Rhodopseudomonas boonkerdii: one gene and its partners. The protein of the gene in region 2 interacts with the protein of the main gene of each other region in a pairwise test. Links are inferred from orthologs where the notes say so. Each region holds a gene or a part of one and is shown on either strand. Other genes may lie near its edges. The genes, in order: E0H22_RS12740, E0H22_RS13950 and E0H22_RS01215.

Evidence for each region.
Region 1: the proteins of E0H22_RS13950 (region 2) and E0H22_RS12740 interact in binary tests that used the Escherichia coli proteins (3 or more experiments, as listed by UniProt). The link is inferred for Rhodopseudomonas boonkerdii from one-to-one orthologs.
Region 3: the proteins of E0H22_RS13950 (region 2) and E0H22_RS01215 interact in binary tests that used the Escherichia coli proteins (3 or more experiments, as listed by UniProt). The link is inferred for Rhodopseudomonas boonkerdii from one-to-one orthologs.

Annotation. Positions count from the first base shown.
Region 1 is NZ_CP036537.1:2,747,048-2,751,264, forward strand. What follows is about bases 1-2,733. They hold E0H22_RS12740 (P-II family nitrogen regulator), read right to left. Parts: upstream 1,670-2,733; coding sequence 1,331-1,669; downstream 1-1,330. Other genes in these bases: glnA (type I glutamate--ammonia ligase), read right to left, coding at 1-991; E0H22_RS12745 (NAD(P)H-hydrate dehydratase), read left to right, coding at 2,104-2,733. Outside these bases: more of E0H22_RS12745, read left to right, coding at 2,734-3,600; E0H22_RS12750 (multicopper oxidase family protein), read right to left, coding at 3,603-4,217. UniProt on the Escherichia coli protein: P-II indirectly controls the transcription of the glutamine synthetase gene (glnA). P-II prevents NR-II-catalyzed conversion of NR-I to NR-I-phosphate, the transcriptional activator of GlnA. When P-II is uridylylated to P-II-UMP, these events are reversed.
Region 2 is NZ_CP036537.1:3,035,916-3,047,183, forward strand. What follows is about bases 425-3,424. They hold E0H22_RS13950 (two-component system sensor histidine kinase NtrB), read left to right. Parts: upstream 425-1,345; coding sequence 1,346-2,503; downstream 2,504-3,424. Other genes in these bases: dusB (tRNA dihydrouridine synthase DusB), read left to right, coding at 425-1,349; ntrC (nitrogen regulation protein NR(I)), read left to right, coding at 2,518-3,424. Also shown: E0H22_RS13940 (bifunctional 2-C-methyl-D-erythritol 4-phosphate cytidylyltransferase/2-C-methyl-D-erythritol 2,4-cyclodiphosphate synthase), read right to left, coding at 1-85; more of dusB, read left to right, coding at 306-424; more of ntrC, read left to right, coding at 3,425-3,960; E0H22_RS13960 (sensor histidine kinase NtrY-like), read left to right, coding at 4,302-6,584; nitrogen assimilation response regulator NtrX, read left to right, coding at 6,617-7,987; E0H22_RS13970 (D-amino-acid transaminase), read left to right, coding at 8,130-8,987; RNA chaperone Hfq, read left to right, coding at 9,184-9,426; GTPase HflX, read left to right, coding at 9,450-10,829; mazG (nucleoside triphosphate pyrophosphohydrolase), read right to left, coding at 10,970-11,268.
Region 3 is NZ_CP036537.1:260,041-271,186, reverse strand. The notes cover bases 4,133-7,010. They hold E0H22_RS01215 (P-II family nitrogen regulator), read right to left. Parts: upstream 5,802-7,010; coding sequence 5,463-5,801; downstream 4,133-5,462. Other genes in these bases: E0H22_RS01205 (YciI family protein), read right to left, coding at 6,754-7,010; E0H22_RS01210 (P-II family nitrogen regulator), read right to left, coding at 6,231-6,569; E0H22_RS01220 (ammonium transporter), read right to left, coding at 4,133-5,381. Outside these bases: E0H22_RS01230 (DNA translocase FtsK), read right to left, coding at 1-2,455; E0H22_RS01225 (aminotransferase class I/II-fold pyridoxal phosphate-dependent enzyme), read right to left, coding at 2,477-3,700; more of E0H22_RS01220, read right to left, coding at 3,942-4,132; more of E0H22_RS01205, read right to left, coding at 7,011-7,050; tesB (acyl-CoA thioesterase II), read right to left, coding at 7,150-8,025; E0H22_RS01195 (ubiquinone biosynthesis hydroxylase), read left to right, coding at 8,177-9,397; E0H22_RS01190 (Trm112 family protein), read right to left, coding at 9,794-9,988; E0H22_RS01185 (LON peptidase substrate-binding domain-containing protein), read right to left, coding at 10,002-10,676; trxA (thioredoxin), read right to left, coding at 10,706-11,146. UniProt on the Escherichia coli protein: Involved in the regulation of nitrogen metabolism. Regulates the activity of its targets by protein-protein interaction in response to the nitrogen status of the cell.

The DNA of each region.
Region 1 (4,217 bases), 290 kb from region 2 along the record:
CCGGCGCCTCGTAGCCCGGGACCAGACGCTTGTAGGAGTTGGTCGACGGGTTGGTGAAGGCGTTGATCGCCTTGGCGTGCTTGATGATGCCGCCGATATAGTGGAGGCAGGTTTCCGACAGGTCGGCATATTTGTTGCCGGCGAAAGTCGGCTTGCCGTCCTTCCAGATCGACTGGTGCACATGCATGCCCGAGCCGTTGTCGCCGAAGATTGGCTTTGGCATGAAGGTGGCGGTCTTGCCGTAGATATGCGCGACCTGATGGATGCAGTATTTGTAGACCTGCATCTGGTCGGCCATGTGGGTCAGCGTGTCGAACTTCATGCCGAGTTCGTGCTGGGCCGACGCCACTTCGTGGTGATGCTTCTCGACCTTGACGCCCATGCGCGCCATGGCGCCGAGCATTTCCGAGCGCATGTCCTGCAGCGAGTCCTGCGGCGGGACGGGGAAGTAGCCGCCCTTGTTGCGGACGCGGTGGCCGAGATTGCCGCTCTCATATTCGGTGTCCGAGTTCGTCGGCAGTTCCGACGAGTCGAGCTTGAAGCCGGTGTTGTAGGGCTGCGCCGAGAAGCGCACGTCGTCGAACACGAAGAATTCGGCTTCCGGACCGACGAACACGGTGTCACCCACGCCCATGGCCTTGACCTGGGCTTCCGCCTTCTTGGCGATGCCGCGCGGGTCGCGGTTATAGGGCTCGCCGGTGCCGGGATCGAGCACGTCGCAGGTGATGACCATGGTGGTCTCGGCGAAGAACGGATCGATCACCGCGGTGGCGGGATCGAGCATCAGGGTCATGTCGGACTCGTTGATCGCCTTCCAGCCGGCGATCGAGGAGCCGTCGAACATGGTGCCTTCGGCAAAGATGTCTTCGTCGATCATCGAGACGTCGAAGGTGACGTGCTGCCATTTGCCGCGCGGATCGGTGAAACGCAGATCGACGTATTTGACGTCGTTGTCCTTGATGGATTGCAGGACTTCTTTGGCGGTCGTCATGGGTTTCCCTACCTTTTTTGCGGGCTGAATTCCGGACGTAACAACGGCCTATGACGAGAGGGTCACAGGCTTATGTCTTCAACAACAAGGAGCGGCAACAAGAAGGCTGCCGAAGCAGCCTCTTGCTGACGCCGCGAGACGTCGGAGAAATCGGATAGCATCGCCCTTGGAGAGCGTCCAGTCCGGCCGGTGAGCTTGCGCGCTGAGATTGCCGACAGGTGTCCCGGACGTGATGCGGTATGACGGCGTCTGTGCCGGTCCACGCGCAGCGGCGTTGGCGGCGATGCGATCGCATCGCCTGACGCTGCAGCGCGTCCGGGACAGGTGAAGGATGCGCGCTTAAATCGCGTCGAGGCCTGACTCGCCGGTGCGGATGCGCACGGCTTCCTCGATATTGGAGACGAAGATCTTACCGTCGCCGATGCGGCCCGTCTGTGCGGCGCGGCGGATCGCGTCGATCGCCTTCTCGACGAGGTCGTCGGAGATCACGATCTCGATCTTCACCTTGGGCAGGAAGTCGACGATGTATTCGGCACCGCGATACAGTTCGGCGTGGCCTTTCTGACGGCCGAAGCCCTTGGCCTCAGTGACGGTGATGCCTTGCAGTCCCACCTCCTGAAGCGCCTCCTTCACCTCGTCGAGCTTGAAGGGTTTGATGATGGCTTCGATCTTTTTCACTGAACGTCTCCCCGGCACTTCCAAACAGGCCGAAAGTTTCTGGACTTGAAGTTGCGTCGTTCCCGCATAGGAGCCGCGGGGCGAACGCGCAGGCAATTCGATACTCACATTCGGGCGGAGTTACGCTCCCGCCCGCTGAGCGTCGACGATTTCTCGCCGATGAGAGTGGACGACCAAGTCTCTCCATCATCTGCTGGTGGAGTGTCCAGGTCCGAAGTCGGCTTCCCTCAAAGCAGGGTCCGTGCCAAAATCGCCATGCGGCTATTTTTGAAGCATTTTCAGGTTTTTACTGCAGGTTGGACCGTGCTTGGCACAAGAATACCGCACCTCACCTGTCTATCAAGTAGGCACATTGATCAAATGAAGTGCAATCTGGGTTGGCCGCGCAGGTCAATGTCGCGCTTGCCTTCATAACAGGCGATACGGATGGCGATATGGAGCTCCTGACTACCGAGGAAATGGCCCGGGCCGACGCGCTGACGATCGCCGACGGTACGCCAGGTTTTGAATTGATGCGGGCAGCCGGTCGCGCTGTCGCCGACGCGGCGAACGATCTCGCCGAGGAAGGGGCGATCCTGGTGGTTGCCGGTCGCGGCAACAATGGCGGCGACGGGTTTGTCGCGGCGGCGGAGCTGGCGGCGCAGGGACGGGACGTGTCGGTGGTCCTGCTCTGCGATCGCGCGACGTTGAAGGGCGACGCTGCGCTCGCGGCGAAAGGGTGGAAAGGCGAGGTGCTGCCCTGCGATCCCTCGCTGATCGGATCACCCGCGCTGATTATCGATGCGCTGTTCGGCGCCGGGCTCGATCGTCCGGTGAAGGGCGATCCCAAGATCATGATCGATGCGATCAATGCGTCGGGTGTCCCCGTGCTGGCGGTCGATCTGCCGAGCGGGATCAACGGCAATTCCGGCGCTGTCATGGGTGCCGCCGTTCTGGCGACCGAGACCGTGACCTTTTTCCGTCCGAAGCCCGGTCACCTGCTGCTGCCCGGTCGCAGCTATTGCGGCAAGCTGCGGGTGATCGACATCGGCATCGACGACGGTGTTCTCGACCGGATCGGGCCGAAGGCGGCCGAAAACAACCCGGACCTCTGGGAGAGCGCGTTTCCGTTGCCGCGCGTCGACGGACACAAGTTCACCAAGGGGCACGCGGTGGTCGTCTCCGGCGACATCGCCGCGACGGGCGCAGCGCGGCTCTCCGCGCGGGCGGCGCTGCGGGGCGGAGCAGGGCTCGTTACGGTGGCGTCGCCACGCGATGCGCTGGCCGTCAATGCGGCGGCGCTGACCGCGGTCATGGTGCGGCCGGTCGATACGGCGGAGGAGTTCGCTCCCCTGATCAGGGGGAAGGTGAATGCCTGCATTATCGGACCGGGCGCGGGGATTGGCGCGAAGACGCGTGGCCTCGTTGCGGCAGGTCTGGCGGCCAAACGACGGCTGGTGCTCGACGCGGATGCGCTGACCAGTTTTGCCGATGCGCCGGATCGGCTGTTCGACATGATCAAGGCTGAGCCTGAATCTGAGGTCGTTCTGACGCCGCATGAAGGCGAATTCTCGAGAATATTCAGCTCCTTGAATGAAGAACCTGAGATTCAATCGAAGCTTGAACGTGTAACGCTCGCGGCCAATCGATCAGGTGCGGTGGTCGTCCTGAAAGGGGCGGATACGGTGGTCTCGTCCCCCGATGGCCGTGCCGCCATCGCCTCCAATGCACCGCCATGGTTGGCGACGGCCGGTTCCGGGGACGTCCTGGCGGGGCTGATCGGCGCGTTTCTGGCGCAGGGCGTGCCGGCCTTCGAGGCGGCCTGCATCGGCGTCTGGATGCATGGCGAGGCCGGCAGCGAGGCCGGGCCGGGGCTGATCGCGGAAGATCTGCCGGAGGTGATGCCGGCGGTGTTCCGGCGGCTTTATGACCGGCTTGGGATTCCCTACTGAGCTCAGCCGACCTCGTACCAGCGTACAAGGCGCGGAGCCGCCCATTCGGCGACGAAGGATTCGATCAACCAGCGGCCGGGATTGCGGGCGGTGAAGGCGATGCGCTGGGTCTGGCCGGGGTCGAGGGCCAGCGTGTCGAGCCAGAACGGTTTCCAGCCATCGTCGAGCCTGTCGAGCAGCCGGAAGTGGTGGCCGTGCATCTGCAGGATGACGGGACCAGCCGCCTTGTTAGCCAGAGTGAGAACCACCGGGCGTCCGGACCTGGCCTTGAAGGCCGGTGCCGTGGATGGGCCGAGGTCGAGCGGCCTGAGCCAACCGGTATCGGATGTGCCGATGGCAAGGTCGGCGCGCGTCGCGCTCTTGAGGTCGATCTGGGCCGGCAGGTCGTTGGCCGGCAGCGCGGGAGCGGCTGCGAGCGGCGCGGCGCGCAGCGGCGGATCCTTCAGCGTCACCAGCTGGCCGATGCGGCGGATGTCCTTGCCGTCGTGGAGTAGGATCGCCGTGACGGTTCCGGCGGCTTTGACGGTGTCGAGGAAGACATCGATGCGGGTGCCGGGCGCCAGCACGACCTGGTTGTTGCGCGCCGGGAACGGTTCCGCAGGCTGGCCGTCGATGGC
Region 2 (11,268 bases):
GATACTGCTTCGGACCGCCACCTCCGGCGCGCAATCCGCGGCCGGCGGCGACGATGATGGCAGCGGTTTTCGGTGATTTTGTCATCAGACTCAGGTGATTAAGGGGTAAGCGTTTGTCGCACAGCCCTTAGCACCGGCCATGCCGAAAAACAGTAGGTTTGGGTGGGCATGACGCATAAACGTGCATTGCTGCGCTGCACTTGCAAAGTTGTTGGCTTTGGCTAATGTGTAGGCATGACGATTGACTGCACAACAAATGTGCGCATACTGCGCTCGGTCGCCGCAACGCTGCGGGGACGAGCATCATGAGCAGGCCTGTGAAGCCGGACGCATCATACAGCAAGCGATTGAAGATTGGTGAGGTGGAAATCGCCAACCGGGTCGTTCTTGCGCCGATGTCAGGCGTTACGGATGCCCCGTTTCGCCGCCTGACCGCCGAGCTTGGCGCCGGCCTCGTGGTTTCTGAAATGACCGCCAGTGACGATCTGGTCAATGGCCGCCCGATGTCGGTACTCCGCTGCGAGGCCACCGGGATCGGCCCGCATGTGGTCCAGCTCGCCGGATGCGAGGCGCATTGGATGGCTGAAGGGGCCCGCATTGCCGAGGGCGGCGGGGCCGATGTCATCGACATCAATATGGGCTGCCCGGCGCGGCATGTGACCGGTGGTCAGTCCGGTTCGGCGCTGATGCGCGATCTCGATCATGCACTGAAGCTGATCGAAGCCACCATCTCAGCGGTCAAAGTCCCCGTGACGCTGAAGATGCGCCTCGGCTGGGACGATCGCTCGATGAATGCTCCTGAACTCGCGCGCCGTGCGGAGGAGGCGGGTGTACAGCTCATCACCGTGCACGGCCGCACGCGCTGCCAGTTCTACAAGGGGGACGCCAATTGGGACGCCGTGCGTCCGGTGAAGGACGCGGTGAGCGTTCCGGTCGTCGTCAATGGCGACATCACCTCCTACGACAAGGCCGTCTGCGCATTGGAGGCCTCCGGTGCCGATGCGGTGATGGTGGGCCGCGGCGCCTATGGGCAGCCCTGGCTGCCCGGACAGATCGGTCGCCAGCTCCAGACCGGCGTTGCGGAAACAGCGCCGACTCTCCAGCAGCAACTCGGTTACATCTGCGCGCTCTACGATCACATCTGTCGTCACTACGGTTTGCGCATAGGCCTTCGCCATGCGCGGAAACATCTCGGCTGGGCGCTCGATGCAGCCGCCGCCACCTCAGGTGCCTCGGTTGAAAAGCTGAAGCTTTGGCGTCGGGCTATCCTTACCTCTGAAGATCCGATCGGTGTTCAGCGTGCCTTGAACGAGGCTTTCGACGATTTCGCATGGAGTGCCGCCGCATGAGCGCCGCAGAGTATCGCCGCCCGGCTCCGGCCGACAGTGAGGCCATTCTCAATGCACTGCCGCACCCGATCATCGTGATCGCGCCGGACGGCAAGATCGTCGATGCCAACATGGCGGCGGAATCTTTTTTCGACATTTCCGCCCAGTTCCTGCGCCGGCAATCTCTGAAAGAGCTGGTGCCGTTCGGCAGCCCCCTGCTGGCGCTGATCGATCAGGTTCGAACAGCCAATTCGCCGGTGAACGAATACAAGGTCGATCTTGGTACGCCGCGCATCGGTGGCGATCGCCAGGTCGATCTGCATGTGGCTCCGCTCACCGAGCGGCCCGGTCATATCGTTGTCATGCTGCAGGAACGGACCATCGCCGACAAGATGGATCGCCAGCTCACCCATCGCAGCGCCGCACGTTCGGTGATCGCACTTGCCGCCATGCTGGCGCATGAGATCAAAAATCCGCTCTCGGGCATCCGCGGCGCGGCGCAACTGCTTGAACAACAGGCTTCCACCGAAGACCGCATGCTGACGCGACTGATCACCGACGAGGCGGATCGTATCGTCACCTTGGTGGATCGCATGGAAGTGTTCGGTGACGAGCGCCCGGTGGCGCGCGGACCGGTCAACATCCACTCCGTGCTGGATCACGTGAAGCGCCTCGCGCAGTCCGGGTTCGCGCGAAATATTCGTTTCATCGAGGATTACGATCCCTCGTTGCCGCCGGTGCTCGCCAACCAGGATCAACTGATCCAGGTCTTCCTCAACCTGGTGAAGAACGCTGCCGAAGCCATTGTCGATCTCGGCTCCGACGGCGAGATCCAGTTGACCACCGCATTCCGTCCCGGCGTACGCCTCTCGGTGCCCGGCAAGAAGTCACGCGTGTCGTTGCCGCTGGAATTCTGCGTGAAGGACAACGGCCCCGGCGTTCCCGAAGATCTGCTGCCGAATCTGTTCGATCCCTTCGTCACAACCAAACCGACCGGAAGCGGCCTGGGTCTTGCATTGGTGGCGAAGATCATTGGCGATCACGGCGGGATCATCGAGTGTGAATCCCAACCACGAAAGACGACCTTCCGCGTGCTGCTGCCGATGTTCAATCCAGCAAAGACCTTAGACCCGGGCAGTGACGATGAGAGCGCATCGTCCGGCTCGCAGAATTAAGACGAGGACTAACGATGCCTGCAGGAAGTATTCTGGTTGCGGATGACGATACGGCGATCCGCACGGTCCTCAATCAGGCGCTGTCGCGCGCGGGATACGAGGTGCGCCTTACCGGCAACGCCGCCACGCTGTGGCGCTGGGTGAGTCAGGGCGAGGGCGATCTCGTCATCACCGACGTGGTGATGCCGGACGAGAACGCGTTCGATCTGCTCCCGCGTATCAAGAAGATGCGGCCCAATCTGCCCGTCATCGTCATGAGCGCGCAGAATACCTTCATGACCGCCATCCGCGCGTCGGAGCGGGGCGCCTATGAATATCTGCCGAAACCGTTCGACCTGAAGGAACTGATCGCCATCGTCGGCCGCGCGCTCGCCGAACCAAAGGAACGCGTCGCCAGCAATGACGACGATGGCGAGTTCGACTCGATCCCGCTGGTTGGCCGTTCGCCGGCAATGCAGGAAATCTACCGCGTTCTCGCCCGCCTGATGCAGACCGACCTCACGGTGATGATTTCCGGCGAGTCCGGCACCGGCAAGGAGCTTGTCGCCCGCGCGCTGCACGACTACGGCAAGCGTCGCAACGGCCCCTTCGTTGCGGTCAATATGGCGGCGATCCCGCGCGACCTCATCGAGTCCGAGCTGTTCGGTCACGAGCGCGGCGCGTTCACCGGCGCCAATGCCCGTGCTACCGGCCGGTTCGAACAGGCTGAAGGCGGCACGCTGTTTCTCGACGAAATCGGCGACATGCCGATGGAGGCGCAGACGCGTCTTCTCCGCGTGCTGCAGCAGGGCGAATACACCACGGTCGGCGGTCGGACCCCGATCAAGACCGACGTCCGCATCGTTGCCGCGTCGAACAAGGACCTGCGCATCCTGATCCAGCAGGGGCTGTTCCGCGAAGACCTGTTCTTCCGCCTCAACGTCGTGCCGCTGCGTCTGCCGCCGCTGCGCGAGCGCATCGAGGATCTGCCGGACCTGATCCGTCATTTCTTCGCGCTGGCCGAGAAGGATGGCCTGCCGCCCAAGAAGCTCGACGCCCTCGCGCTCGAACGCATGAAGCAGCATCGCTGGCCGGGCAATGTCCGCGAACTCGAGAACCTCGCTCGCCGTCTGGCCGCGCTCTATCCGCAGGACGTCATCACCGGTCCGGTCATCGATGGCGAGCTTGCGCCGCCCGCTGTGGTCTCGGGTGGTAACGCGCCGACCACCGTGGATAACCTGGGTGGAGCCGTGGAGGTCTATCTGTCCTCGCACTTCTCCAGCTTCCCGAACGGCGTGCCGCCACCGGGTCTCTATCACCGCATCCTGCGCGAGATCGAAGTGCCGCTGCTCACTGCCGCGCTGGCGGCCACCCGCGGCAACCAGATCCGCGCCGCCGATCTGCTCGGCCTCAACCGCAACACGCTGCGAAAGAAGATTCGGGATCTCGATATCCAAGTCTATCGGACGGGGGGGTAGCAAAGCTCTCCGGCCCTCATCTTGAGGAGCCGCGCAGCGGCATCTCGAGGATGGCTGCGGGCTCAGGAGCTCGGCCATCTTCATGGCTGGAGACAGCGCTCCGCGCCTCTTCACCATGGGGCGGAGGTTGGTGGCACCAAAATCTGCCGGCGAGACACCCGATCAAACCCATTCTCGACTTTTCACTGCTGAAACGGTGAATTTATCCGACTTGCGCAATCCGCGGCTGTTCTACGCCGCGGATTTGTCGTAATTGGGCAACATTGTTGTATGATTGCATCACTGCGCGGCAGGTACCACCCGAGCCCGTGCAATCGCGGCTTGCTCAGCAAAATCCCGGAATGACGAACGCAGAGACGTCGGCTCCAGTCTTCGAACCATCGGTATTCGAGTCGCGCAGACCTCTGCGCCGGCTGTTCGTGCCCGTGGCCGTGGGAATGGCGCTGCTGTCGGCCTGCCTTACCTTCCTCGTCCTCAACGGCCTGACGCCGATCGCTCCGACCCACCTGGTGGTCGTCTCCTTCCTGCTGATCAACGCCGCCACCGTCTTGCTGCTGGTGCTGATCATCGCTCGGGAAATCTGGAAAGTCGTGCAGGCGCGGCGCCGGGGCAGGGCGGCTGCCCGCCTGCATGTCCAGATCGTCAGCCTGTTCTCGGTCATTGCCGTCCTCCCGGCTGTGCTGGTCTCGATCGTCGCCAATGTCACCCTGGACCGCGGCCTCGACCGGCTGTTCTCCGGCCCGACCAAGGCCGTCATTGGTAATTCCATGACGGTGGCGCGCGCCTATGTGAACGAGCACGCGCAACTCATCGGCGGTGACATTCTCGGCATGGCCGATGATCTCGCCCGCATCCAGCCGCTGTTCTATCAGGACCGCGGTACCTTCCGCTCGCTGATGCTGGCCAATGCCAAGGCGCGCAACCTTCCTGGCGCGATGCTGATTGACAAGGATCGCAACGTCATCGAGCCCGATCTGCCCGGGGTGAGGCCGGAATTCGAGCCGCCGCCCGCAGACTTTCTGGTCAATGTCGGCAATAGCGAGCCGGCGATTACCATCATCCCCGATGGCAATTATGTCGCTGCCGTCATCAAGCTGCGCGCGTTCGAGAACATGTATCTCTATGTCGCGCGCAAACTCGATCCGCGCGTGGTCGCACAGATGGCGCAGACCCAGGCCAGCGTAGCCGACTATACCGAGCTGGAATCCCGTCGCCTCGGCATCCAGATCGCCTTCGGCCTGATGTTCACCGTCATCGCATTGACGGTGCTGATGTCCGCGGTGCTGATCGGCCTCAATTTCTCGAACTGGCTGGTGGCCCCGATCCGCCGTCTGGTCAGCGCGGCCAATATGGTCTCCACGGGCGACCTCCATGTGCAGGTGCCGGTGATCCAGTCGGAAGGCGATCTCGCGCATCTCGGCGAGACGTTCAACAAGATGACCTCCGAGCTGCGCAGCCAGCGCGACGAACTCGTTTCGGCGTCCGATGTCATCGACAGCCGCCGTCGTTTCATCGAGGCGGTGCTGTCTTCCGCCAGTGCCGGCATCATCGGCGTCGATGGCTCAAATGTTATCGGCATTCTCAACCGCTCGGCGGAGAAGCTGGTCGGCCACTCGGAGTCCGAAGTCCTCGGCCATCCCCTGCACGAGATCATTCCCGAGCTCGACGAACTCATGCAGAATGCCCGAGAGAGTTCGCAGCGGCTGGTACAGGGACAGATCACCATCGATCGCGAGGGGCGCGAGCGCAATCTGTCGGTTCGCATCTCGGCCGAACAGACCAGCCAATCACGCGACAGCTACATCATTACCCTCGACGATATCACGGAACTCGTTTCTGCGCAGCGCACCTCGGCCTGGGCCGACGTCGCGCGCCGTATCGCGCATGAGATCAAGAACCCGCTGACGCCGATCCAGCTTTCGGCCGAACGCATCAAGCGCAAGTTCGGCAAGGTCATCACCGATGACAAACAGATCTTCGAGCAGTGCACCGACACCATCGTGCGTCAGGTCGAGGACATTCGTCGCATGGTGGATGAATTCTCGCGCTTTGCCCGTATGCCAAAGCCAGTGATCGAAGGCGAGGACGTTGCCGACACGGTGCGTCAGGCCGTGTTCCTGATGCGCGTCGGTCATCCGGAACTCGATATCAATGCCGAGATCAAGGAAGAGCCGCTGAAGGCACAGTTCGATCGTCGTCTGATCTCGCAAGCTCTTACCAACATCATCAAGAATGCGACCGAGGCTATCGAAGCAGTGCCTTCGGAAGAGCTCGGCAAAGGCCGCATTGATGTCACAGCGTTCAGCGAGAATGGCCAGATCGTGATCGACGTGGTCGATAATGGCATCGGTTTGCCGACCACCAATCGTTCGCGTCTGCTCGAGCCCTATGTAACGACACGCGAGAAAGGCACGGGCCTGGGCCTCGCCATTGTCGGCAAGGTGCTCGAGGACCACGGTGGCGGCATCGAACTTGGCGATGCATCCGCTATCCGGCCTGGCCAGCGCGGCGCCTGGATGCGGCTGCGTTTCGCTATCGCCGGACACAAGCCCGATATGGAGAAGGGCGACGCGAAAGCAGCGCTCGCTAAAGATTCGAAGATCGAAGCCGTCACCGGCAGTTGACCATAAGAAACGTGACCAGGATTTTTTGACCCATGGCAAATGATATTCTGATCGTCGACGACGAAGCCGACATTCGTGATCTCGTTGCAGGCATTCTGGAGGATGAGGGTTTCACGACGCGGACTGCGCGCGACAGCGACAGTGCGCTCAATGAAATCTCCAACCGGCGTCCCAATCTCGTCTTTCTCGACATCTGGCTGCAGGGCAGCAAGCTCGATGGTTTGCAACTGCTCGAGCAGGTGAAGAAGGACAATCCGGATCTGCCGGTGGTGATGATCTCTGGTCACGGCAATATCGAAACCGCCGTCGCTGCCATCAAGCGCGGCGCCTATGACTTCATCGAGAAGCCATTCAAGGCGGATCGCCTGATCCTTGTCGCGACGCGCGCGCTGGAGACTTCGCGTCTCAAACGCGAGGTCCGCGAGCTCAAGCAGATGGCGCCGATCGCCAGCAAGCTCACCGGCCGTTCCGCGGCGATGAACCAGCTCCGCCAGACCATCGACCGCGCCGCCAAGGCCAACAGCCGCATCCTTATCGTCGGTCCCTCCGGCGCCGGCAAGGAGCTCGCAGCACGCACGCTGCACGCCTCGTCGTCCCGCGCCAATGGTCCCTTCGTGGTGATCAATGCTGCGGCCATCACGCCGGAACGCATGGAGCTGGAGCTGTTCGGCACCGAACAGAGCAATGGCGAGCAGCAGCGCAAGGCCGGCGCGCTTGAGGAGGCCCATGGCGGCACGCTGTTTATCGACGAGATCGGCGATCTCCCGCGCGAGACCCAGAACAAGATTCTTCGCGTGCTTGTCGATCAAACCTTTATGCGGGCAGGGGGCACGACCAAAGTCAGCGTCGACGTCCGCATCATTTCGTCGACGGCGCGGAATCTTGAAGAGGAGATCGCTGCCGGCACCTTCCGCGAAGATCTCTATCACCGCCTGTCGGTCGTGCCGATCCGCGTCCCGCCGCTGTCCGAGCATCGCGAGGACATTCCGGAGTTGATCGAGTTCTTCATGGAGCAGATCTCGGCCAATACCGGTTTGCCCAAGCGTCAGATCGGTCAGGACGCCATGGCCGTGCTGCAGTCCCACGTCTGGCCCGGGAATGTCCGCCAGCTCCGCAACAATGTCGAGCGTGTGATGATCCTCGCCGGCGGCGGGCCGGAGGTCATCATCACGGCCGACATGCTTCCGCAGGATGTGGGCTCCATGGTGCCGTCGATGCCGACTTCGAACAACGGCGAGCACATCATGGGCCTGCCGCTGCGCGAGGCCCGCGAGGTGTTCGAACGCGATTACCTGATTGCGCAGATCAGCCGTTTCTCGGGTAACATCTCGCGCACCGCCGAATTCGTCGGCATGGAGCGCTCGGCTCTGCATCGCAAACTGAAAGCGCTCGGCGTGGGGTAAAACGCCGAGCCCATGCTGATCGTCGCCCGTGGCAGGCTCCGCCGAGGGGTTGCTCCGGCGCTTTGCGCCTTCGCTCTACCCATCCTGCGGGATGGTGTTTGTGTTATAGATCCCACGAAACAACAAACCGGAATCCGCCACCATGTCGCGCATCGCCTATGTCAACGGCCTCTACCAGCACCTCAGCGATGCCGCTGTGAACGTCGAGGACCGCGGCTACCAATTCGCCGACGGCGTCTATGAGGTTTGCGAGATCATCGGCGGCAAAATGGTCGATTTTCCCCGCCATATGGCGAGGCTGGAACGCTCGCTGGGCGAACTGCGCATCGCCATGCCGATGGCGCTGACCTCGCTCAAGGTCATCATGCAGGAGGTCGTTCGCCGTAACCGCATCAATTACGGTATCGTCTATCTGCAGGTCACCCGCGGCGTTGCCCATCGCGACCATGGCTTCCCGTCGCCCGAGGTAAAGCCGAGCGTGGTCGTCACCGCCAAGTCGCTGAACTTCGCGAAGAACCAGGCGGCTGCCGAACGCGGCGTAAAAGTCATCACCACGGCCGAGAACCGCTGGCCGCGCGTGGATATCAAGAGCGTCGGTCTGCTGCCCAACGTGCTTGCTCGCCAGGAGGCTCGCGACAAAGGGGCCTATGAGGCCTGGTATGTCGACGCGGACGGCTTCGTGACCGAAGGCGCATCCTGCAATGCCTGGATCATCACCAAGGACGGCAAGGTGGTCACCAAGAGTGCCGAGCGTGGCATCCTGTCTGGCATCACCCGTGCGGTTCTGGTCGAGGTTCTGGCCTCTCTCCAGCTCAAGCTCGAGGAGCGGAACTTTACGCCGGAGGAGGCGGCCAATGCCGCAGAAGCCTTCGTATCCTCGGCGAGTCAGATCGTCATGCCGGTGATCGCCATTGATGGAAAGAGCATTGGCGACGGTAAACCGGGACCGACTGCACTCCGTCTGCGCCAGGAATTCCATAAATTTGCGGACATTGGCTGAGGTTTGCTGCCTTTCTAGGCAGGTTTTCCGTGTGGCGGCTTGCCTTCACACGCCGTCTGCCGTCTAATTGCAGCGCTGTGCGCCCCGAGGGGGATCTTTGGGCGATGCAGCGGCCAGGCAATAACCCGGAAAAGAGGGCAGGCCCGGCGCAATAAAAGCAACAAAACAGACACAACAGACTGCGGGATTAAGAAAAATGGCGGCAGACCGCGCACAAAATCTACAGGACACCTTCCTCAACCACGTTCGCAAGACCAAGACCCCCCTGACGATCTTCCTCGTGAACGGCGTCAAATTGCAGGGTATCGTCACCTGGTTCGACAATTTCTGTCTTCTGCTCCGCCGCGACGGTCACTCGCAGCTGGTGTATAAGCATGCGATCTCGACCATCATGCCGGGCGCGCCGATCCAGTTGTTCGAAGGCGGCGAAGAGGCCTGAGCGAACGCTTAAGAGACGCTTGATTGGAATTTCGTAGCTTCGAAGGCAATGCTGCCGACCGTCCCACGGCCGGCAGCGAATCGACCGGCCGCGTTCTCGTGGTCGGCCCTTATTTGCGCGAGCGCCGCGGTGATGCCGAGGCGGCAGCCTATGCGCACATCCGCGACACCGATGCGCGCCTCGAAGAGGCGGTGGGACTCGCGCGCGCCATCGATCTCGATGTGATCGAGGCCGTCGCCGCGCCGCTCAGCCAGATCCGCCCGGCCACCTATCTCGGCAAGGGCAAGGTCGAGGAGATCGCCGGCCTCATCGCCGCGAACGAGATCGGCATCGTGGTGATGGACTGCGCGCTGTCGCCGATCCAGCAGCGCAATCTGGAAAAGGAGTTGAAGGCCAAGGTGCTCGACCGCACCGGCCTCATTCTCGAAATCTTCGGCCGCCGTGCAAAAACGAAAGAGGGCACGCTGCAGGTCGAGCTCGCGCATCTCAACTATCAGCGCAGTCGTCTGGTGCGGTCGTGGACCCATCTGGAGCGTCAGCGCGGCGGCTTCGGCTTCATGGGCGGTCCCGGCGAAACGCAAATTGAAGCGGACCGCCGCATGATCGGCGAGCGCATCACGCGGCTCGAAAACGATCTCAAGAAAGTGCAGGCGACACGCCGGCTGCATCGCGCCGGCCGCCGGCGCGTGCCGTATCGTGTCGTCGCGCTGGTTGGTTACACCAATGCCGGCAAGTCCACGCTGTTCAATCGCCTGACGCGCGCCGATGTGCAAGCCGAGGACATGCTGTTCGCGACCCTCGATCCGACGTTGCGTGCGCTGACGCTGCCCCATGGCGGCAAGGCGATGCTGTCCGACACTGTCGGCTTCATCTCCAATCTGCCAACCCAGCTCGTGGCAGCGTTTCGCGCCACACTGGAAGAGGTGCTCGAAGCTGATATCATCCTGCACGTGCGCGACATCTCGCATGAAGATGCTGAAGCGCAGCAGAGCGATGTCGACAATGTGTTGCGCCAGCTCGGTATCGACATCGATGCCGGCGCGCGTATCCTCGAAGTCTGGAACAAGATCGACCGTTTTGACGCGGAGCAGCGGGAGAACCTCGCGAACATTGCCGCGCGAAAACCGGCGGACAATCCGGTCTTCATGGTCTCGGCCGTGACGGGCGAGGGCGTCACTGAACTCCTCACCGCCATCGAGGACCGTCTTGCATCGACCCGTGTCACCCTCGACCTCTCCGTCGACGCATCGGACGGTGCCGGCGTCAGCTGGCTGCATCGCAACGCCGAGGTGCTTGCGAAGGAACTGCATGACGGCCATTTCGACATGACCGTCCGCGTGGATGAGACCAAGCGCGATGTGGTGATCAGCAAATTCGGAGCGGTTCTGCACGAGGCGGAGTAAAGCTACGCCCCTCATCCTGAGGAGCCGCGCAGCGGCATCTCGAAGGATGGCGGCAAACTCAGAAGCCCGGCCAATTCATGGTTCGAGACGGCGCTTCGCGCCTCCTCACCATGCGGGATGGAGTTGTTTGAAGGACGGCGTTACTTCCCCTTCGCCTCGTTCCAAAGCGCGTCCATCTCCTCCAGCGATGCCTCCCCCAGCGTACGCCCCTTCGCCCGCAGCGCCTGCTCGATATACGCAAATCGCCTCTCGAATTTCACATTGGTCCCGCGCAGCGCCATTTCTGGATCGGCCTTCACATGCCGTGCGAGGTTCACCAGCGCGAACATCAGGTCGCCGGTCTCTTCCGCGATGTGATCCTGATCGCCGCGCTCCAGCGCCGCCTCAATCTCGTCGGCCTCCTCGCGGATCTTCGCCAGCACCGCGCGCGGATCGTTCC
Region 3 (11,146 bases), 2.8 Mb from region 2 along the record:
CGGCAATCAGGATCTCGCGCTTGCCGGCATGGTTCGGCTGGCCCACGACACCTTCGTTCTCCATCCGCTCGATCAGCGATGCCGCGCGGTTGTAACCGATCTGCAGCCGGCGCTGGATGTAACTGGTCGACGCCTTGCGATCGCGCTTCACGATGGCCACGGCCTGCTGATAGAGGTCGCCGCCGCCATCGCTGCCCATGCCGGTATTGTCGAACACGGCGCCGTCTTCGCCCTCTTCAGGCTCTTCCGCCGTGACCGCCTCGAGATATTCCGGCTCGCCCTGGGTCTTGAGGTGTTTGACGACCTTTTCGACTTCCTCGTCAGACACGAAAGGTCCGTGGACGCGCGAGATGCGTCCGCCACCAGCCATGTAGAGCATGTCGCCGCGGCCGAGCAGTTGTTCGGCGCCCATCTCGCCCAGGATAGTGCGGCTGTCGATCTTCGACGTGACCTGGAAGGAAATGCGCGTCGGGAAGTTCGCCTTGATGGTGCCGGTGATGACGTCCACCGACGGGCGCTGCGTGGCGAGCACCACATGCAGGCCGGCGGCGCGCGCCATCTGCGCCAGGCGTTGCACCAGGCCTTCGATGTCCTTGCCGGCGACCATCATCAGGTCGGCCATTTCGTCGACGATGATGACGATATAGGGCAGCGGCGAGAGATCGAGCTTCTCTTCCTCGTAGATTGCCTTGCCGGTTTCCTTGTCGAAGCCGGTGTGGACCGTGCGGGTGAGTTCCTCGCCCTTCTTCTGCGCTTCGATCAGGCGTGCATTGTAGCCGTCGATGTTGCGCACGCCGAGCTTGGCCATGCGCTTGTAGCGCTCTTCCATTTCGCGCACCGCCCATTTGAGCGCGACGACGGCCTTCTTCGGATCGGTCACGACAGGCGTGAGAAGATGCGGGATGCCGTCATAAACGGAGAGTTCGAGCATCTTCGGATCGACCATGATCAGGCGGCACTGGTCCGGCCGCAGCCGATAGACCAGGCTGAGGATCATGGTGTTGATCGCCACCGACTTGCCCGAGCCGGTGGTGCCCGCGATCAGCATATGCGGCGTGCGGGCGAGATCGATGATGATGCTTTCGCCGCCGATATTCTTGCCGAGGCAGAGCGGCAGCTTGATGCCTTCGTTGCTGTCCTGCACCTGCAGCAGTTCGCGCAGATAGACGTTTTCGCGGTGCTGGTTCGGCAGTTCGATGCCGATGGCATTGCGGCCGGGGACGACGGCGACACGCGCGGACAGGGCGCTCATGGAACGCGCGATGTCATCGGCGAGGCCGATCACGCGCGATGACTTGATGCCCGGTGCGGGTTCGAGTTCGTACAGCGTGACGACGGGCCCCGGATTGGCCTTGACGATCTCGCCGCGCACGCCGAAGTCCTGCAATACGCCTTCGAGCGCGCGCGAATTGGCTTCGAGTTCGGCCTTGCTGAGCGGCTTGCGATCGGCCGCCTTCGGTGCGGTGAGCATGCCGACGGAGGGTAGCTCGAACTTGCCGTTGTTCTTGCGGGCAGGCTCCTTCGCGGACGATTTCTTGCGCGCCTTCGGGGCGGGCTCTTCCTCGACCTCTTCTTCTTCCTCCTCGTACTCTTCCTCTTCTTCCTCGTGTGCGTCGTCATGCGGAGCGATCGAAGGGCTCGGGCGGCGGCCGCCGAGATTCGGCTCCTGACGCTGGAACGCGGTGGCGCGGGGCTCGCCGCCGGAGGTGACGAATTTGCCGTACAGGAACGACAGGATGCGGCCGATGCGCGCCTTGGTGCTCATCAGGCCGTGCACGAGCCAGCCGAGTGAAACCGAAAAGGATCGGCGGTCGTTCTCCTCGTCGACTTCTTCGAACGGCTCTTCGTCGATGTCGTCGATCTCGGGGAATTCTTCCTTCGGCTTGGCGCCATATCCGCAGGCGATGACGAACGTCGCCGTCATCAGCGAACAGAAAATCAGGCCGAGCACGAAGCGGTAGATGAAGCCGACGGGGCCGAACACGACGGCTGGCGTACGGAACAGCGCATCGCCAACCACGCCGCCGACGCCGGTCGGCAGCGGCCACGATCCGCCATGCTGCCAGCAGCTGGCGAAGCCCGAGGCGAACACGGTGCAGAGCAGCCAGCAGGTGAGGCGCAGCGCTTCGCGGTCGAAGTGCCGATGCGTCATCATCCGCCAGCCCCAGACGGCGACGGTGAGGATCATCATGATCGCGCCAAGGCCGAGGATCTGCATCAGGAGGTCCGCGCCGATCGCGCCGGGATAGCCGGCGACATTCCGGATCGCGCGCGAGGTCGCATGCGACAGACTCGGGTCCTGGACAGACCATGTCATCATGGCTGCCGCGGCCACGCCGGCGACGCCGACTAGGCCGAAGCCGGCGAGTTCGCGCAGCCGCCGTCCCAGCGCCTCGCGCAGCGAGGCGGGCAGGTGCCCGACTAGGGGAATGACACGTTCGATCGTGGTGCTCATGCTTGCTGCGCGCCCCTGCGATCAGCCGAGAATTTTGACCAGCCGGTGCAACGCCTCGGCGGTGGTATCGCTGTCCTGAACCATGGCGATCCGGATGTAACCCGCGCCGGGATTGCTGCCGTCGGGCTGCGTCCGGGCGAGGTAACTGCCGGGGACGACGCGAACACCGCCGTCTCTGTAAAGCCGCACTGTCGCCTCTTCGTCGCCACCGCATTTCGAGACATCGAGCCACAAACAGAAGCCACCAGCGGGCCGTTTGTAGCCGTAGCGCGAGCCCAGAATCTGGTCCGCGAGATCGAACTTCAGTCCGTAAAGCCGGCGGTTGTCCTCGACGTGGCTCTCGTCGCTGTAGGCGGCGATTGCCACCTGCTGCAGCGGCACCGGCACCTGCGGCGCGGCGACGTTGCGTAGCTCATGGAAAGCGCTGAGGAATTTCCTGTCGCCGGCAACGAAGCCGACGCGCATGCCGGGCAGGTTGGAACGCTTCGACAGCGACTGGAAGGCCACCACGTTCTGGAAGTCCGGGCCGGCGCAGGCGAGCATGCTGCCGGGCGCTTCGCGGGTATAGATCTCGGAATAGCATTCATCGCTGAGGACGATGAAGCCGTGCTTCAGGCTGAGCGCGTGCAGCTGCCTGAAATATTCCGGTGTCGCGACAGCACCTTGCGGGTTCGCTGGCGAGGCGATGTAGATCGCCACGGTTCGCCGCAAGATCGCCTCATCCATCTTCGTGAGGTCAGGAAGAAATCCGTTTTCGACCGTGGTCGGCAGGAAAACCGGCTCGCACCCTGCGGCCCGCGCGCCGGCGCCATAGGCCGGATAGAACGGATTCGGTAGTAAAATCGCGGGCTTACCCTCGCGCGGCCCGACATAACGGGCCGCCGCAATGCCGGCGAAAAACAGTCCCTCGCGGCTGCCATTCAGCACCAGCACTTCGGTTTCCGGATCGACCGCGCGCGGCAGGTTGAATCGCTTCGTGATCCATTTTGCCGCGGCCTCGCGGAACGGCGCGATTCCCTTGGCGATCGGATAAAGCCCGAAATCGTTGATATGCTTGGCTAAAACAGGCCCGACAAAATCCGGCACCGGATGCTGCGGCTCGCCCAGCGACAGGGTGATCAGCGGCAATCCCGGCTGATAGGGCGCCAGCAGCTCGGTCAGCCGCGCAAATGGCGAGCGTTCGCCATCGGGGCCCGCGGAGGTCCGGGAAACACCATGCAGCTGCGCGGGAATCGTGGAAGCCATCGGAAAAACGCCCGTACTTTCAACGCTGCCGACCGCCCCATGAGATCGGCAGAAATGGGATCAGACCACCATAGATACGGCGAGGTTAAGGCCCGATTAACCATGGATTTTCAGTACGTTTTCGTAGCGTCTTTCGAAAGCTAGAGCCCCACAAATGTGAAGGGCCCCAACTTGCGCTGGGGCCCTTCGACGGCTCGGGCATTGCCGGGTATTGCCCCAGCCGATCTCGATATTTCGGCGCTTACATGTTGTAGGCGCGTTCGGTGTGCTCGGTGACGTCGAGGCCTTCGCGCTCGACTTCGACGGTGACGCGCAGGCCGACGATCACATCCACCACCTTGTAGAGGATCGCCGAACCGACGCCGGAGAACACCAGCGTCAGCAGCACGCCCTTACACTGCGCCAGCACCTGGGTGACCATGTCGTAGTCGGCGACCTTGCCAGCCACGTAGTCCATCACGCCGGTGCCGCCGAGGGCCGGGTTGACCAGGATGCCGGTGCCGATTGCGCCGATGATGCCGCCGATGCAGTGCACGCCGAACACATCGAGCGAGTCGTCATAGCCGAGCGAGTTCTTGATGGTGGTGCAGAAGAACAGGCACACGATGCCGGCGATGATGCCGAGCACCAGGGCGCCCATCGGGCCCGAGAAGCCGGCGGCCGGGGTGACGGCGACGAGACCGGCAACGGCGCCCGAAGCTGCGCCGAGCAGTGACGGGTGACCCTTGGTCATCCACTCCGCGAACATCCAGGCCATGGCCGCCGCGGCGGTGGCGAGGAAGGTGTTCACCATGGCGAGGCCGGCGCCGCCCGACGCTTCGAGATTCGAACCGACATTGAAGCCGAACCAGCCGACCCACAGCAGCGAGGCGCCGATCATGGTCATGGTCAGCGAGTGCGGAGCCATCAGCTCCTTGCCGTAGCCGGTGCGCTTGCCGATGATCAGGCAGCCCACGAGACCTGCGATACCGGCATTGATGTGCACCACGGTGCCGCCGGCGAAGTCGAGTGCGCCCCACAGGAAGATCTGGCCGCCATCGGCCATCACTTCGTCAAGCTTGGCCTGAGCAGCAGCCTTGGCATCGGGAGCGGCGGCGGCAACGGCCTTGGCAGCCGCAACGACCGCATCCGGACCGGCCCAGTACCAGACCATGTGCGCCATCGGGAAGTAGATGAGCGTGACCCAGAGCGGCACGAACAGCGCGACGGCTGCGAATTTGGTGCGTTCTGCGAAGGCGCCGACGATCAGCGATGGCGTGATCGCTGCGAAGGTCATCTGGAAGCAGAAATAGACCATTTCCTGCACGGCGACGTCGGCAGTGAAGGTGCCGGCCATGGAGTCCGGCGTGATGCCGGCCATGAAGGCCTTCGAGAAGCCGCCGATATAGGGCGAGCCGCCGGTGAAGGTGATGCTGTAGCCGTACACGGCCCAGATCACCATGACGATGCAGACGGTGTAGAGGATCTGCATCAGCACCGAGAGCATGTTCTTGGAACGGACGAGACCGCCATAGAACAGCGCGAGGCCGGGAATGGTCATCAGCAGCACGAGGACCGTCGAGGTCATCAGCCAGGCGTTATCGCCCTTATTGATCGCCGGGTCGGCGTGAGCCGCAGTTGCGGCAAACAGGCCGACGGCGAGTGCCGCCAATCCCGCGCCAGATGGACGCTTGAACGTCATGTGTTTGACTCCTGAGTAAAGAAAAAAGAGGTGAGCGTTGAGAGGAAGTTTGTCTGAATTGCTTGGCCGGGATGCAGGCGCTTAGAGCGCCGCGGCATCGGCCTCGCCGGTGCGGATACGAACGGCATGTTCGAGGCTGATGACGAAGATCTTGCCGTCGCCGATCTGACCGGTCTTGGCGGCTGCCGAGATGGCGTCGATCGTCTTGTCCACTTGATCGGAGGCGACTGCGACTTCGATCTTGATCTTCGGCAGGAAGCTCACCGCATATTCAGCGCCGCGATAGATTTCCGTGTGGCCTTTCTGACGGCCGTAACCTTTGACTTCCGTCACCGTCAAACCGTGAACGCCGATGGCGGTCAGGGCATCGCGGACTTCTTCAAGCTTGAACGGCTTGATGATCGCCATAACAATTTTCATGGGTCCTATCCCCGCTTAGGCCCGACTGAATGGCCGGGCGATCTCGACTGAGGTTTCACCACGCGGAGAAATTCACAACGCGGCCACAGCCAAGGCCAGTAGAATCAAATGCCGTGCCAACCGGGCCGAGACCGCTAACGTTTTATGAATCCCCCGCTTTTCGCGACATGGGCAGACCGACTCAAGGTGCGCTATTCGGCCGCGCTTAAAGTCTAATCAATGCTGCCTAAAACGAAAGCATGACAGAGTATCGACAAAATCATGCTCAGGCACGAGGCAAGAGAGCGGTATTCCGCCACGCAGATTTCGGGCAGATAGCCTGGAAATGTCTAATTTGGAGGCCCATTCAGCCCATGCGGGCAGGGCTGCAAGCGTTCAACCAGTTGAGCTCTTCGGCGCGTTCTTCCGATCGGAAGGGCGCTCGTGCGGTCAGAGCGCGTCGCTATCGGTCTCGCCGGTGCGGATGCGAAGGGCGCGGTCGATAGGGGTCACGAAGATCTTGCCGTCGCCGATCTGGCCGGTGCGGGCGCTGGAAGAGATCACCTCGACGGTGTTGTCGGCGAGGCTGGAATCGACCGCTATCTCGATGCGCAGCTTGGGCAGGAAATTCACGATGTATTCTGCACCGCGATACATCTCGGTATGGCCCTTCTGTCGGCCATAGCCTTTCACCTCGGTCACCGTCATGCCGTGCACGCCGATGGCGGTCAGCGCCTGACGTACCTCGTCGAGCTTGAAGGGTTTGATGATCGCGACCACGAGCTTCATGACGGGCATCCTGTTTGGCCAGTGCAAAATATGCTTACGCAATCATGCGACGCATTGCCATAGGGCATCGCAGGATGTGTCACAGAGGCGCGAGAGCCCCAGAGCTGTATCGTTGAGGCGTGGTGAAGCCCGCGAGAATATCGCTGCGCTCAACCTATCCAGCGGCTGCGGGTCCGCTGTTTCTTCACAACAAGCACACGCCGCCCACATAGGCCCGACGCTGCCGCACGATGCTGACGCGTTCAAACAGCTCGGCCTTGGTGAAAGGATCGGCGGCGATGAAGGCTTCGGCCTCGGCGCGATCCTCGGTGTCCAGTACATAGATGCCGCCGCCGAGATCGCTGCCGTCGTCGTGCAGCTTGGCGCCGCAGGCAAGCAGCTTCTTCGCGTGCTCGGCCAGGAAAGCCAAATGGGCCGGGCGATGCTCGGCGCGGAGGGCCTGGCTGCCGGGCTTGTCCCAGGTTTCGATCACATAAGGCATAGGTACTTCTCCGCGAAGATTATCGATCATCTGCGTGTGATTGGCTTGTGTCCCGGACGCTGCGCGCTGTATCGCGTCCGGGACGTGAGATCGTCTGTCTCAGCTCTTCGGTTTTTCGCGGCGCTCCCGCACCGAGCCTTCCTGCGCGACGGATGCGACCAGCGTGCCGTCGGGCTTGAAGATCATGCCGCGGGCAAGGCCGCGGCCGTTCTGGGCGCTTGGCGAATCCTGGCTGTAGAGCAGCCATTCGTCGGCGCGGAACGGACGGTGAAACCACATCGCATGGTCGAGACTCGCCGCCATGGCCTGACCGTCAAACAGCGTGCGGCCATAGCGAGACATGATGGAATCGAGCAACGAAAAATCCGACGCATAAGCGAGCGCGCACATATGCAAAGCCGGATCGTCCGGCAGCTTGGCGGCGGTGCGAATCCAGAAATTGATGCGGCCGTCCGGAATCTTCTCGCCGGCATAGCGCTTGAATTCCACCGGGCGCAGCTCGATCGGGCGATCGCTCTCGTAATAGCGGCGGATGTAATCCGGCATCTTTTCGATGATCGGGTCCTTTGCCAGCTCTTCCGCAGACAATTTGTCGGGCGGCGGCACGTCCGGCATCGGATCGAAATGATGGAAGCTGTCTTCTTCCTCGGCGTGGAACGAAACCATCATGGAGAAGATGGCGTGGCCGTGCTGGATCGCGGTGACGCGGCGGGTCGAATAGCTCTTGCCGTCACGCAGGCGCTCGACCTCGTAGATGATCGGGATCTGCGGATCGCCGGGCAGGATGAAATAGCAATGCAGCGAATGCGGCATACGGCCTTCGACAGTGCGCACCGAGGCCACCAGCGCCTGGCCGATCACCTGGCCGCCGAACACGCGCTGCCAGCGCGTCTTCGGGCTGCGGCCGCGGAACATGTTCACTTCGAGGGTCTCGAGATCGAGAATGTCGATCAGGTCGATCAGGCTCCTGGACATGGCGGCGTCTTTCGTGCGGCGGCTGCGTGACGGTCGATTTACCAAGGCCGGACGATCCAGATCATGGTCTCCATGTTCCGGCTTTCCTGCCTTGTTTCGCATTCCTGTTTCGCCCAGCTATAAGCGCGTGGCAACAGCGGGAACGGGTATCATGGCGGCACCAAAAGGCATTGTCATCGGCGGCGGGGCCTTCGCGGGTCTGGCGCTGGCGCTAGCGCTGCGCCAAGGGCTGGGACCGGATGTGCCGGTGGTGGTCGCCGATCCCGCGCTGGCGACGCGGCCGAGCCGCGATCCGCGCGCCTCGGCCATTGTTGCGGCCTGCCGGCGGATGTTCGGCGCGATCGGGGTGTGGGACGCGGTGGCCGCGGAGTCACAGCCGATCCTCGATATGGTGGTGACGGATTCGAAGGTCGATGACGCCACACGGCCGACCTTCCTGACCTTTGCCGGCGAGGTCGAGCCCGGCGAACCGTTCGCCCATATGGTGGAAAATCGCCGGCTGATCGATGAGCTGGTGCTGCACACCGAGGCGGCGGGCATCGATCTGCGTGCGACAGCCGTCGCGAGCTTCGATACGCGGCCGGACGGCGTCAGCGTCACGCTGGGCGACGGCAGCGTGATCGGGGCCGCCTTGCTGGTGGCGGCCGATGGTGCGCGATCGAAACTGCGCGAGCGCGCAGGGATTGCGACTCATGGCTGGGATTATGACCAGTCCGGCATCGTCGTGACCGTGGGCCACGAGCGTGATCACGAAGGCCGCGCGGAAGAACACTTTTTGCCTGCGGGTCCGTTCGCGATCCTGCCGCTGAGGGGCAATCGTTCGTCGTTGGTATGGACGGAGAAGCGCAGGGATGCGGAGCGCATCGTCGCGCTGCCGGATGACGAATTTCATACGGAGCTGGAGCGCCGTTTCGGCCTGCATCTCGGCGAGGTGAAGGCGCTCGATAAACCGCGCGCTTTCCCGCTCGGCTATTTCGTCGCGCGCTCCTTCATCGGCGAACGCCTTGCGCTGATCGGCGACGCCGCCCATGTGATCCACCCCATCGCAGGACAGGGGCTCAATATGGGTCTGAAGGATGTCGCCGCGCTGGCGGAAACGATCGTCGATGCCGCCCGGCTCGGGATGGATTTCGGTCAGGCCGATGTGCTGGAGCGCTATCAGCGCTGGCGTCGCTTCGACACCATGAGCATGGGGCTCGCAACCAATGTGCTGAATTTCATGTTCTCGAACGACCTGCCCTTCGTGCGCAGCATTCGCGATATCGGTCTCGGCATCGTCGATCGCCTGCCGCCGCTGAAGGGGGCCTTCATCAAGCAGGCGGCGGGTTTGTCGGGAGAAGTGCCAAGGCTGCTGAAGGGCGAGGCGATTTAGCTCTCCACCTTTCATCCTGAGTGTCTGACTGGAAATGCAGTCAATAGTTTGGCGCTGCTGGTCGCCCAGACGGAGCCAACAGACTCTGTCCCTCATGGTGAGGAGGCGCGCAGCGCCGTCTCGAACCATGAGCTCGCCTGGCTCGGAGTGTGCGGCCATCCTTCGAGACGCCGCTACGCGGCTCCTCAGGATGAGGGGCGGAGAAGCGTGATACTGAGTTGAACGCGGCTTTGTCCCGAGCAAAAGCAGTCGAAAAGCGCCCCAGACCGCTTTATGAGTCAGACTCTGAGGAGAATGCTGCAGGCATGCGTCTCGAAGGATGGCCCCGAACTCGAGGCAAGCCAACCCATGGTTCGAGACGGCGCTTCGCGCCTCCTCACCATGAGGGATGGAGTTTCAATCGATCTTCCGCGCCTCTTCCGGCAGCATGATCGGAATGCCGTCGCGGATCGGATAGGCCAGCTTGGCCTGGCGCGAAATCAGCTCCTGACGGTCAACGTCGAATTCGAGCTGTCCCTTGGTTACCGGGCACACCAGAATTTCCAGCAGTTTGGGGTCGGTACCGTCCTGGCGTTCAGTCGGGGCGTTCATCGGAAACTCCGGATCATTGCAGCGGCGGATCGCCGGTGGTGCGTTTCTTGGCGAGATCCATCTCGGTGATGGCGATCAGGATCTCGGCGCGGGTCTTCAGGTCCGGCGCTTCGAGCATCGCCTGTTTCTCCGGCGGGCCGTAAGGCGACATCATCGCCAGCGCATTCACCAGCGCCTCGTTCGGCGCCTTGTGGATGCCTTCCCAGTCGACCTTGAGATTGTTCACTTTCAGGAAATCGTTCAGCGTCGCCAGCAGCGTGTCGCGGTCGACATTTTCCTCGCCCTTGCGGGCCGTGAAATCGTCGACATAGGGGAAGTAGTCCACCTTGCACTGGCGATACGGTGTCAAGACTGACAATTCCTCGATCACTTCGAAGCGCGACACGCCGGTGAGTTCGAGGATATAGCGGCCGTCGCCGGATTCCGCGAGCTGGGTGATGCGGCCGACGCAGCCGACGCGGAACAGCGCGGGCTTGGCCTCTTCGGGCGGGTGGGCGGCAGCCGGCTGGATCATGCCGATCAGCCGGTGGCCGTCGCGGAAGGCGTCGTCCACCATGGCGAGATAGCGTTGCTCGAAAATATTGAGCGGCATCTGGCCGCGGGGCAGCAATAGCGCGCCGGGCAGCGGGAAGACCGGGATCACTTCCGGCAGTTCGGCCGGGCCGCGATAGTCGGCATTGATGGGCATGTCCGGCCTCGCTTCGCCGATAGAGGCGGTTACGCGAACAGGATAGTCGACAACCGCCGGCGGCCGTCAACCGTTGCCTCGTCCGTCGGGCCCCAGGCCTCGAAGAATTGCAGCAGCTGTTTGCGGGCGCCGTCGTCGTTCCACTTCCGGTCGCGCTTGACGATTTCGAGCAGATGACTGGTCGCCGGCTCGCGCTGGCCGGCGCCGTTCAGCGCCACTGCCAGATCGAAACGGGCCTGATGATCGAGCGGGTCGGCGGCAACCCTGGCTTCCAGCTCGGTGACCGGGCCGAGGGCGCTGGCCTGTTCAACCAAATCGATCTTGGCCTGCACGGCCTTCACCGCCGCATCTTCGCGCTTCGCAGCAGGAACCAGCTCCAATGTCTGCTTGGCCTGCTCGATGGCATCGGTGGCGACATAACAATCCGCCAGTCCGGCGATGGCGGCAATATTGCCGGCGTCGCCGGCGAT